2 regions of the Halomonas sp. H10-9-1 genome follow, and region 2 is predicted to be linked to the other one. Evidence: predicted binding sites of a transcription regulator. Region 2 holds the regulator's gene; the other holds the start of a gene.
What was found. Region 2 encodes sigma-54, which starts transcription at its own class of promoters, with help from an activator protein. Its sites were predicted from a motif close to TGGCACNNNNNTTGCTNT; they were not measured.

Region 1: a site for sigma-54 is predicted at 1,789-1,806, ahead of NFH66_RS00480 (P-II family nitrogen regulator). Genes of this name have one in related genera too.

The regions. Positions count from the first base shown of each region.
Region 1 covers NZ_JAMSHO010000001.1:96,038-100,445, reverse strand. The annotation lists gene NFH66_RS00490 (YifB family Mg chelatase-like AAA ATPase) at 1-1,181, opposite strand, end outside; gene NFH66_RS00485 (accessory factor UbiK family protein) at 1,248-1,592, opposite strand; gene NFH66_RS00480 (P-II family nitrogen regulator) at 1,861-2,199, shown strand; gene NFH66_RS00475 (ammonium transporter AmtB) at 2,253-3,503, shown strand; gene NFH66_RS00470 (P-II family nitrogen regulator) at 3,649-3,987, shown strand; gene NFH66_RS00465 (ferredoxin--NADP reductase) at 4,182-4,408, opposite strand, start outside.
Region 2 covers NZ_JAMSHO010000001.1:1,425,882-1,430,289, forward strand. The annotation lists gene NFH66_RS06450 (HPr family phosphocarrier protein) at 1-158, opposite strand, end outside; gene rapZ (RNase adapter RapZ) at 161-1,066, opposite strand; gene ptsN (PTS IIA-like nitrogen regulatory protein PtsN) at 1,093-1,560, opposite strand; gene hpf (ribosome hibernation-promoting factor, HPF/YfiA family) at 1,568-1,876, opposite strand; gene NFH66_RS06470 (RNA polymerase factor sigma-54) at 2,113-3,525, opposite strand; gene lptB (LPS export ABC transporter ATP-binding protein) at 3,669-4,394, opposite strand; gene lptA (lipopolysaccharide transport periplasmic protein LptA) at 4,403-4,408, opposite strand, start outside.

The DNA.
Region 1 (4,408 bases), 1.3 Mb from region 2:
TGCTCCGGGGGGAGTGCCGGCACCTCCACCTGCAGGTCGATGCGATCGAGCAGCGGCCCCGATAGCCGCGACTGGTAGCGCTGAATTTGCGCCGCGGTGCAGTGGCAGGCCTGGCGCGGGTCGCCCAGGTGGCCACACGGGCAAGGATTCATCGCCGCCACGAGCATGAAGCGCGCCGGGTAGCGCCGCTCATGGCTGGCCCGGGCGATATGAATGCGACCAGACTCCATGGGCTCGCGCATCACCTCCAGCACATGGCGCGGGAACTCCGGCAGCTCGTCGAGGAACAGCACCCCATGGTGGGCCAGGGAGATCTCGCCGGGGCGCGGCCGCGCGCCACCACCCACCAGGGCCACGGCACTGGCGGTATGGTGCGGCGCACGGAAGGGGCGCCGGCCCCACTCGGCCCGTAGCGGCAGCCCGCTCACCGAGCGCACCGCCGCCACCTCCAGGGCCTCGTCGTCGGTGAGCGGCGGCAGGATGCCCGGGAGGCGGCTGGCCAGCATGGTCTTGCCAGTGCCTGGCGGACCGGCGAACAGCAGGTTGTGAGACCCCGCGGCGGCCACCTCCAGCGCGCGGCGCGCCTGGAACTGGCCGCGCACCTCGGCAAGGTCGGGCAACGGCCGGGTGGCCGCGGGCGGGTGCGACAGCCGGTGGGGAGCGATAGGGGCCTGGCCCAGGAGGTGGGCGACCACGTCCAGCAGGTGGTCGGCCGGCAGCACCTCGAGCTCGCCGGCCAGGGCCGCCTCGTCGGCGTTGGCTCGCGGCACGATCAGCCGCCGCCCGGCGCGGCGCGCCGCCAAAGCCAGCGGCAGCACGCCCTCTACCCGCCTGAGGGCGCCATCCAGCGCCAGCTCGCCGACGCTCTCGGTCGCCTCCAGGCAACCGGGCGGCAGTTGGCCGGAGGCGAGCAGCAGCCCCAGGGCGATGGGCAAGTCGAAACGGCCACCCTCCTTGGGCAGGTCGGCGGGGGCCAGGTTGAGGGTGATGCGCCGCAGTGGATACTCGAAGCCGGCGTTGACCAGGGCGCTGCGCACCCGCTCACGGCTCTCCTTCACCGCCGTTTCCGGCAGCCCGACCAGCGTCATGCTGGGCAGGCCATTGGAGAGGTGTACTTCCACCTGCACCTCGGGTGCCTCCAGGCCGAGCCCGGCCCGGGTGTGCACGATCGCCAGCGTCATGGGCGTTCCCTCGCGGATGGACTGCTCTCAGGCTAGTCCACAGCGCGGCGGGCCGCCCGACGCGACTCAGGAGGCGGCGTCCTCGCTCTTGTGCTCGGCACGCTTGCCTTCACCGTTCGGGTCGCTCGCCGCCAAGGCGTCGGCGCCCTCGGCCGCGCCGCCGCCCTGTGCCTCCACCAACGCCTCGAGGGCGGCGACCTGCTTCTCCAGGGCCTCGACCCGCGACCGAGTGCGCTGCAGCACGTCCATCAAGATATCGAAGTCCTCGCGGGAGACCAGTTCGAGACGGTCGAAGGCACCCTTCACCACCTGCTGGATACCCTTCTGTACCTCTTCGGGAGCCTGGGAGGCGCCCTGCAGGCGTTCACCGATCTGCTGGGCCAGCCGACCGATTCTATCGTGGGTCACCATGACGCTTCTCCTGATTGGGGATGACGAGCTACAGGATACGCGTGGCGCCCCGGAGACGCATGCCCTCTTGCAGGGCGCGCGGGGCATGCACAGGCACCATCACGGTGCATGGGGACCAGCATGCGGCCATGGGCGGAGCGCCCTCGGCCTGGGACGATTATTTAACATGATGATATAGAAGGATTTCTCTCTTCACTGGCACACCACACGCATTGTGCTGATCAGCTGCCCCATCGGGTCGCCTCCCATCGCCACGAGGAGACTGGACATGAAACTGATCACCGCCATCATCAAGCCCTTCAAGCTCGACGACGTCCGCGAGGCCCTCGCCGGCAACGGCGTCCAGGGCATTACCGTCACCGAGGTCAAGGGCTTCGGTCGCCAGAAGGGCCATACCGAGCTCTATCGCGGTGCCGAGTACGTCGTCGACTTCCTGCCCAAGGTCAAGATCGAGATCGCCGTGGACGATAGTCGCCTGGAGAGTGCACTCGACGCCATCTGCGCCGCCGCCGGCAGCGGCAAGATCGGAGACGGCAAGGTCTTCGTCACGGCCCTCGAGGACGTGATCCGTATCCGCACCGGCGAGCGCGGCGCCGATGCCGTCTGAGCGTCACGCCCCACCCGGAATCGCCTGTCGTTACCCTGCCTGGAGCAAGCCCCATGAGTGAACTGACCGAACTGAGCTATGCGCTCGATACCTTCTACTTCCTGATCTGCGGCGTGCTGGTGATGTGGATGGCCGCCGGCTTCGCCATGCTCGAGGCCGGCCTGGTGCGCGCCAAGAACACCGCCGAGATCCTCACCAAGAACATCGCCCTGTTCGCCATCGCCTGCACCCTGTACCTGCTGGTGGGCTACTCCATCATGTACTCGAGCCCGGGCGGCGGCATCCTGCCCAACCTGGGCGTGCTGCTGGGCGGCGAGAACGGCGTGGACGCCGTGCTGGCCGGCGGCGACGACGCGCCGTACTACTCCATGCGTGCCGACTACTTCTTCCAGGTGGTGTTCGTGGCCACCGCCATGTCCATCGTATCCGGGGCCGTGGCCGAGCGCATGAAGCTGTGGGCCTTCCTGGCCTTCGCCGTGGTGATGACCGGCCTGATCTACCCGGTCTCGGGTTATTGGACCTGGGGTGGTGGCTGGCTCTCCGCGGCCGGCTTCTCCGACTACGCCGGTTCCGGCATCGTGCACATGGCCGGTGCGGCTGCGGCGCTGGCCGGCGTGCTGGTGCTCGGCCCGCGCAAGGGCAAGTACGGCAGGGACGGCAGCATCTATGCCATCCCCGGCGCCAACCTGCCACTGGCCACCCTGGGCACCTTCATCCTGTGGATGGGCTGGTTCGGGTTCAATGGCGGTTCCGAGCTCAAGATCTCCGATATCGCCTCCGCCAACAACGTCGCCCAGGTGCTGACCAACACCAATGCCGCGGCGGCAGGCGGGGTGATCGCCGCCCTGATCGTTGCCAAGCTGTGGTTCCGCAAGGCCGATCTGACCATGACCCTCAACGGCGCCCTGGCCGGCCTGGTGGCGATCACCGCCGACCCGCTGTCCCCCTCCGCCCCGGGCGCCGCCCTGATCGGCGCCGTGGGCGGGGCCATCGTGGTAGCCGCCATCGTTGCCCTGGACAAGCTGAAGATCGATGACCCGGTGGGTGCCATCTCGGTACACGGTGTGGTCGGCATCTGGGGGCTGCTGGCGGTGCCGCTGACCAACGGCGACGCCACCTTCGGCGCCCAGCTGCTCGGCATCGTCGGCATCTTCGCCTGGGTCTTCCTGGCCAGCCTGATCGTCTGGGGCATCCTCAAGGCGGTGATGGGCATCCGTGTCAGCGAGGAGGAAGAGTACGAGGGGGTCGACCTGACCGAATGCGGCATGGAGGCCTACCCCGAGTTCAGCGTCGCCAAGAAATGAAGGCAACGCGTAACGAGTGAGCTGGCGTGCTCCACCTGGCCCCCGCAAGGGGGCCTTTTTTCTTCCCCGGCGGCGGGGTGTATCCTAGAGTCAATCCGCCTATCACCGGCGGCATGCCCGCCCCAGCACCGACGAGGAACTGACCATGAAACTGGTGACCGCCATCATCAAGCCCTTCAAGCTCGACGACGTGAGAGAATCCCTCTCGGAGATCGGCGTGCAGGGTATCACCGTGACCGAGGTGAAGGGCTTCGGCCGTCAGAAGGGACATACCGAGCTCTACCGTGGTGCCGAGTATGTGGTGGACTTCCTGCCCAAGGTGAAGCTCGAGGTCGCCGTGGACGACGAGATGGCGGTGAAGGTGATCGATGCCATCACCAGTGTCGCCAATACCGGCAAGATCGGCGATGGCAAGATCTTCGTCACGCCGCTGGAGCAGGTGATCCGCATCCGTACCGGCGAGACCGGCAAGGACGCGGTCTAACAGCCGTAAGCCGTAAGCCGTAAGCCGTAAGCCGTAAGCCGTAAGCCGTAAGCCGTAAGCCGTAAGCCGTAAGCCGTAAGCGCCGAGCTTGGCTCGTTAGCTGATCCAGACAAGGAAACCCCATCCGACGGAAGCCGGATGGGGTTTCTCTTATCGCTTAAAGCTTACGGCTTAGAGCTCCGGGCGCAGCCCGGTCACTTCTCGACGAACGCCCGCTCGATCACGTAGTCCCCGGGCTCGCCCATGCGCGGCGAGATCTTGAAGCCCAGCTCGTCGAGCAGTTCGCTGGTGCTCTCCAGCATGGCCGGGCTGCCGCAGATCATGGCGCGATCCTGCTTGGGGTCCAGGGCCGGCAGGCCGGTGTCCTCGGCGAGCTTGCCGCTGCGGATATGGTCGGTCAAGCGGCCCATGGTGTGAAACT
Region 2 (4,408 bases):
AGCATCAGCAGCGACATGATGTTGTCGGCCTCTCCCAGCATGGAGCCATTGGCTACGCGGATGCGGGCCGCGAAGCGCTGGCAGCACTGCACCAGCCGGGTGGCGGCGCGGGCGTGGAGTCCGCGCTTGTTGGTCAGGGTCAGCTTGCGTTGCGGCACGCTCAACGTCCTTGATGCGATGTGACGTCGGGGTCTGGCAGGGTGTCCTGGGTGCCCAGCTCGCGGTGGCGCAGGCGGACATGGGACTGGCCCTGCGCCAGGTGCATCGCCAGTCGCTCGGCGATATAGACCGAGCGATGCTGCCCGCCGGTGCAGCCGATGGCTACGGTCAGGTAGCTGCGATGGCTGGCCTCGTAGCTGGGTAGCCAGCGTGTCAGCCAGGCGTGGATATCCTCGAGCATCGCCTGGACCAGCGGGTACCCCTCGAGGAAGGCGATGATCTCGGGGTCCTGGCCAGTGAAGGGTCTCAGCCGCGGGTCCCAGTAGGGATTGGGCAGGCAGCGGGCGTCGAACACCAGGTCGGCGTCGAGGGGTACGCCGCGCTTGAAACCGAAGGATTCCACGGTCAGGGTCAGCTGCTCCGGGCGATGCCGGGCCACCTGGTCAGCGATGCGGCCGCGCAGTTCGTGCACCGACAGTCGTGAGGTATCGATCACCAGATCGGCCAGGTCACGGATCGCGGCCAGCGCCTGCTCCTCGGAGTCGATCGCCTCGCCCAGTGTCATCTCGTTGCCCCGGGTCAGCGGATGGCGGCGCCGGGTGGCGGAGTAGCGCTCGATCAGGATGCGCGCATCGGTGGTCAGGTAGATCACCTGGCAATCGATGCCGCGTCCGCGTACCTCCTCGAGCAGGCTGGGAAAGCGTTTCAGGGCCTCGGGCAGGTTGCGTGCGTCGATGCTGACGGCGATGGAAGAGCGTGCAGATTCGGGGTTGCCCAGCTCATCGATCAACGATCCCAGCAGCATGGCCGGCAGGTTGTCGATGGCGTAGTAGCCGAGATCCTCCAAGGCCTGTAGCGCGATCGACTTGCCGGAGCCGGAACGGCCGCTGATGATCACGAGCTGCATGGGGGTCTCCTGGTCGGGGGGTGGCCTCAGCCCTGTCGTCGGATCGCCTCGATCAGGCGCTCGTGGAGGTCGCGCTGGCTGTGGCTGCCGCGCAGCCGCGAACGGGTCTCGGCATCGTTCATGATGCCGGCGACCTCGGCCAGCAGCGCCAGGTGGGCGGCGTCGGCCTCCTCGGGGACCAGCAGCACGAACACCAGGTCCACCGGTTCGCCGTCGATGGCGTCGAAGTCCACCGGCTCGGCGAGCCTGAGGAAGGCGGCGACGGGTTCCTTGCAGTGGGGGCTGCGGGCATGGGGGATCGCCACGCCGTTGCCGATCCCCGTGCTGCCCAGGCGTTCACGGGCGATCAGGCGCGCGAAGACCTCCTGGCTGTCGAGGCTCGGCGTGTTCTGGGCAATGAAGGTGCTAAAGAACTCCAGTACCCTTTTCTTGCTTCCCCCGGGCACATCGAAGAGGGTGCGCTCGGGGGGCAGGATGGTTTCGAGAGATGACATCGTGGACTCAGCGAGCGCCGGCGCCCTGGGCGCGGGCCTGGGCCTTCTCCTTGTGCTTGACCAGCTGGCGGTCCAGCTTGTCAGCCAGGGCATCGATGGCGGCGTACATGTCGACATCCTGGGCTTCTGCATGCAGCTCGGCACCGGCAACATGCATGGTGCAGGCGGCGGACTGACGCTCCTTCTCGACAGACAGGGTCACCTGCACATTGGTGATGTTGTCATAATGGCGTTCCACGCGCGTCAGCTTCTCGTTGACATAGTCACGCAGGGCATCGGTCAGTTCCACATGAAGGCCGGTGATATTCACTTGCATGACACGCTCCTTGCTCGATGGTTGTGATTCGATTGTAACCCTTTTTCCTGCCTTGCATACCCCCCGGCGGCCCCGGGGCGATTTCCCGCCATGTTCAAGGGGTTGAGCCGGTTGAACAGGGGATGATTTGCTGTCATACGCACTCGGCGCAGTCGCTTGCGCTCGCTGGAGGAGGGGATGCCCATGGCCTCGCGGGTAAGCGTTGGAGAGCGCCACGGTGCGGCGTCGCACCGGGATCAGCGCAGTCGCTTGCGCTCGCTGGAGGAGGGGATGCCCATGGCCTCGCGGTACTTGGCGACGGTGCGACGTGCGACCCGGATCCCGGCCTCGTCGAGCAGGCTGACCAGCCGGCTGTCGGAGAGCGGCTTGTGTGGCGGCTCCTCCTGGATCAGCTTGCGGAGGCGGGCACGGATGGCGGTGCTGGAGTGGGCGTCGCCCTCGCTCTCGCCGCCGACCTGGCTGGAGAAGAAGTACTTGAGCTCAAACACCCCCCGCGGCGTGTGGATGAACTTCTGGGTGGTGACCCGCGAGATGGTGGATTCGTGCATCTCCACCGCCTGGGCGATATCGGCCAGGACGAGAGGCTTCATCGCCTCCTCTCCGTGCTCGAGGAAGTCGAGCTGGCGGGCGAGGATCTCGCGGCCGACTCGCAGCAGGGTGTCGTTGCGGCTGGACAGGCTCTTCATCAGCCAGCGCGCCTCCTGGAGGTGCTCCTTGAGGAACTGGTTGTCGCTGCTCTTGTCGGCGCGGCGCACCAGGGCCGCGTAATCGGGTTGGATGCGCAGTCGTGGCAGTGCCTCGGAGTTGAGCTCCACGTGCCAGCCACGCTGGTCGTGGAAGGCGACCAGGTCGGGGGTCACATAGTCGTCGGTCACGCTGGCAAAGGCGCTGCCGGGCCGTGGATCCAGGCCTCGCACCAGGGCGATGGTGGCGTCGAGCGCGGCATCGTCCAGCCCCAGGCGTCGCTTGAGCAGGCGCCGGTCTCCGCCGGCCAGAGCCTCGAGGAACTGGCGTACCAGGCGCCGCGCCTGGGGCAGCAGCGGCGTGCCGTCGGGGAGGGTGGCGAGCTGCAGCTGCAGGCATTCGCGCAGGTCGCGGGCGAAGATGCCGGTGGGCTCGAACTGCTGCAGGCGCAGCAGCACCCGCTCCATCTCTTGGCTGCGCAGGTCGGCAAGCCCCTGCTGCCTCAGGCCGTCACGGATCTCGTCGAGGGGGGCGGTCAGGTAGCCGGCATCGTCCACGGCATCGATCAGGCTCTCGGCAATCTGGCGTGCCCGGGGTTCGAGGTCGCTCATCGCCAGCTGCCAGATGAGGTGGCCCTGGAGGCTCTGGCCCTGGGCCTGGCGCTCGAAGTCGGGGCCCTCGCCTCCGGCCGGTGCGCCCAGGTCCTGATAGGTATCGGACCAGTCGCTGTCGGTGGTGAGCTGTTCGGGAATCTCGCTTGCCCAGTCGTCTTCCGTGGGTTCCTGAGTGGCCTGCTCGCCAAACTCGTCGTCGAGCTCCAGCAGTGGGTTGCTCTCCATGGCCTGCTGGATCTCCTGGCGCAGGTCCAGGGTGGAGAGCTGCAGCAGGGCGATGGCCTGCTGCAACTGGGGTGTCATGGTCAGCTGAGTGCCGACCCGCAACTGCAGGGATGCCTTCATGGCCATGGCAGGCGTCCTCCTGGCGTGTCGGAAAGCCTTACCCTAGCCGCTGGTCTCGCAAGGTGCAATACGATCTTAAGCAACAATCATGCCATTGGCGCGGGCGCGGCGTTCCATGAAGAGAGTGGGGCGCCCATGCGGGCCGGGGGTCACAGGCGGAAGTCTTCGCCGAGGTAGACCTCGCGCACCCTCTGGTTGGCGAGGATCGATTCGGCGTCGCCCTCGGCGATGATCTTGCCGTCGCCGACGATATAGGCGGTGTCGCAGATGTCGAGGGTCTCGCGGACGTTGTGGTCGGTGATCAGCACGCCGATGCCCCGCGCCTTCAGCTGGCGGATGATGCCCTTGATCTCGCCCACCGAGATCGGGTCGACTCCGGCAAAGGGCTCGTCGAGCAGGATAAAGGCGGGCTCCGTCGCCAGAGCCCTGGCAATCTCGACCCGGCGTCGCTCGCCGCCGGAGAGGCTCATGCCCGGGTTGTCGCGGATATGGGTGACGTGGAACTCCTCGAGCAGCTGCTCCAGGCGTGCCCGGCGGCCCTCCCGGTCGAGATCCTTGCGGGTCTCGAGGATGGCCATGATGTTGTCTGCCACCGACAGCTTGCGGAAGATCGAGGCCTCCTGGGGCAGGTAGCCAATCCCCGCCCGGGCCCGCTCGTGCATGGCGGCGCGCGAGAGGTCCAGGTCATCGATGGCCACCGAGCCGGCATCGGCGCGTACCAGCCCCACGATCATGTAGAAGGAGGTGGTCTTGCCGGCGCCGTTGGGGCCCAGCAGTCCGACGATGCTGCCCTGACGGATCGACAGGCCGATGTCCTGAACCACGCGGCGGCGCTTGTAGCTCTTGGCGAGATGACGGGCGTGAAGGGTCTTCATGAACGTCCTTACTG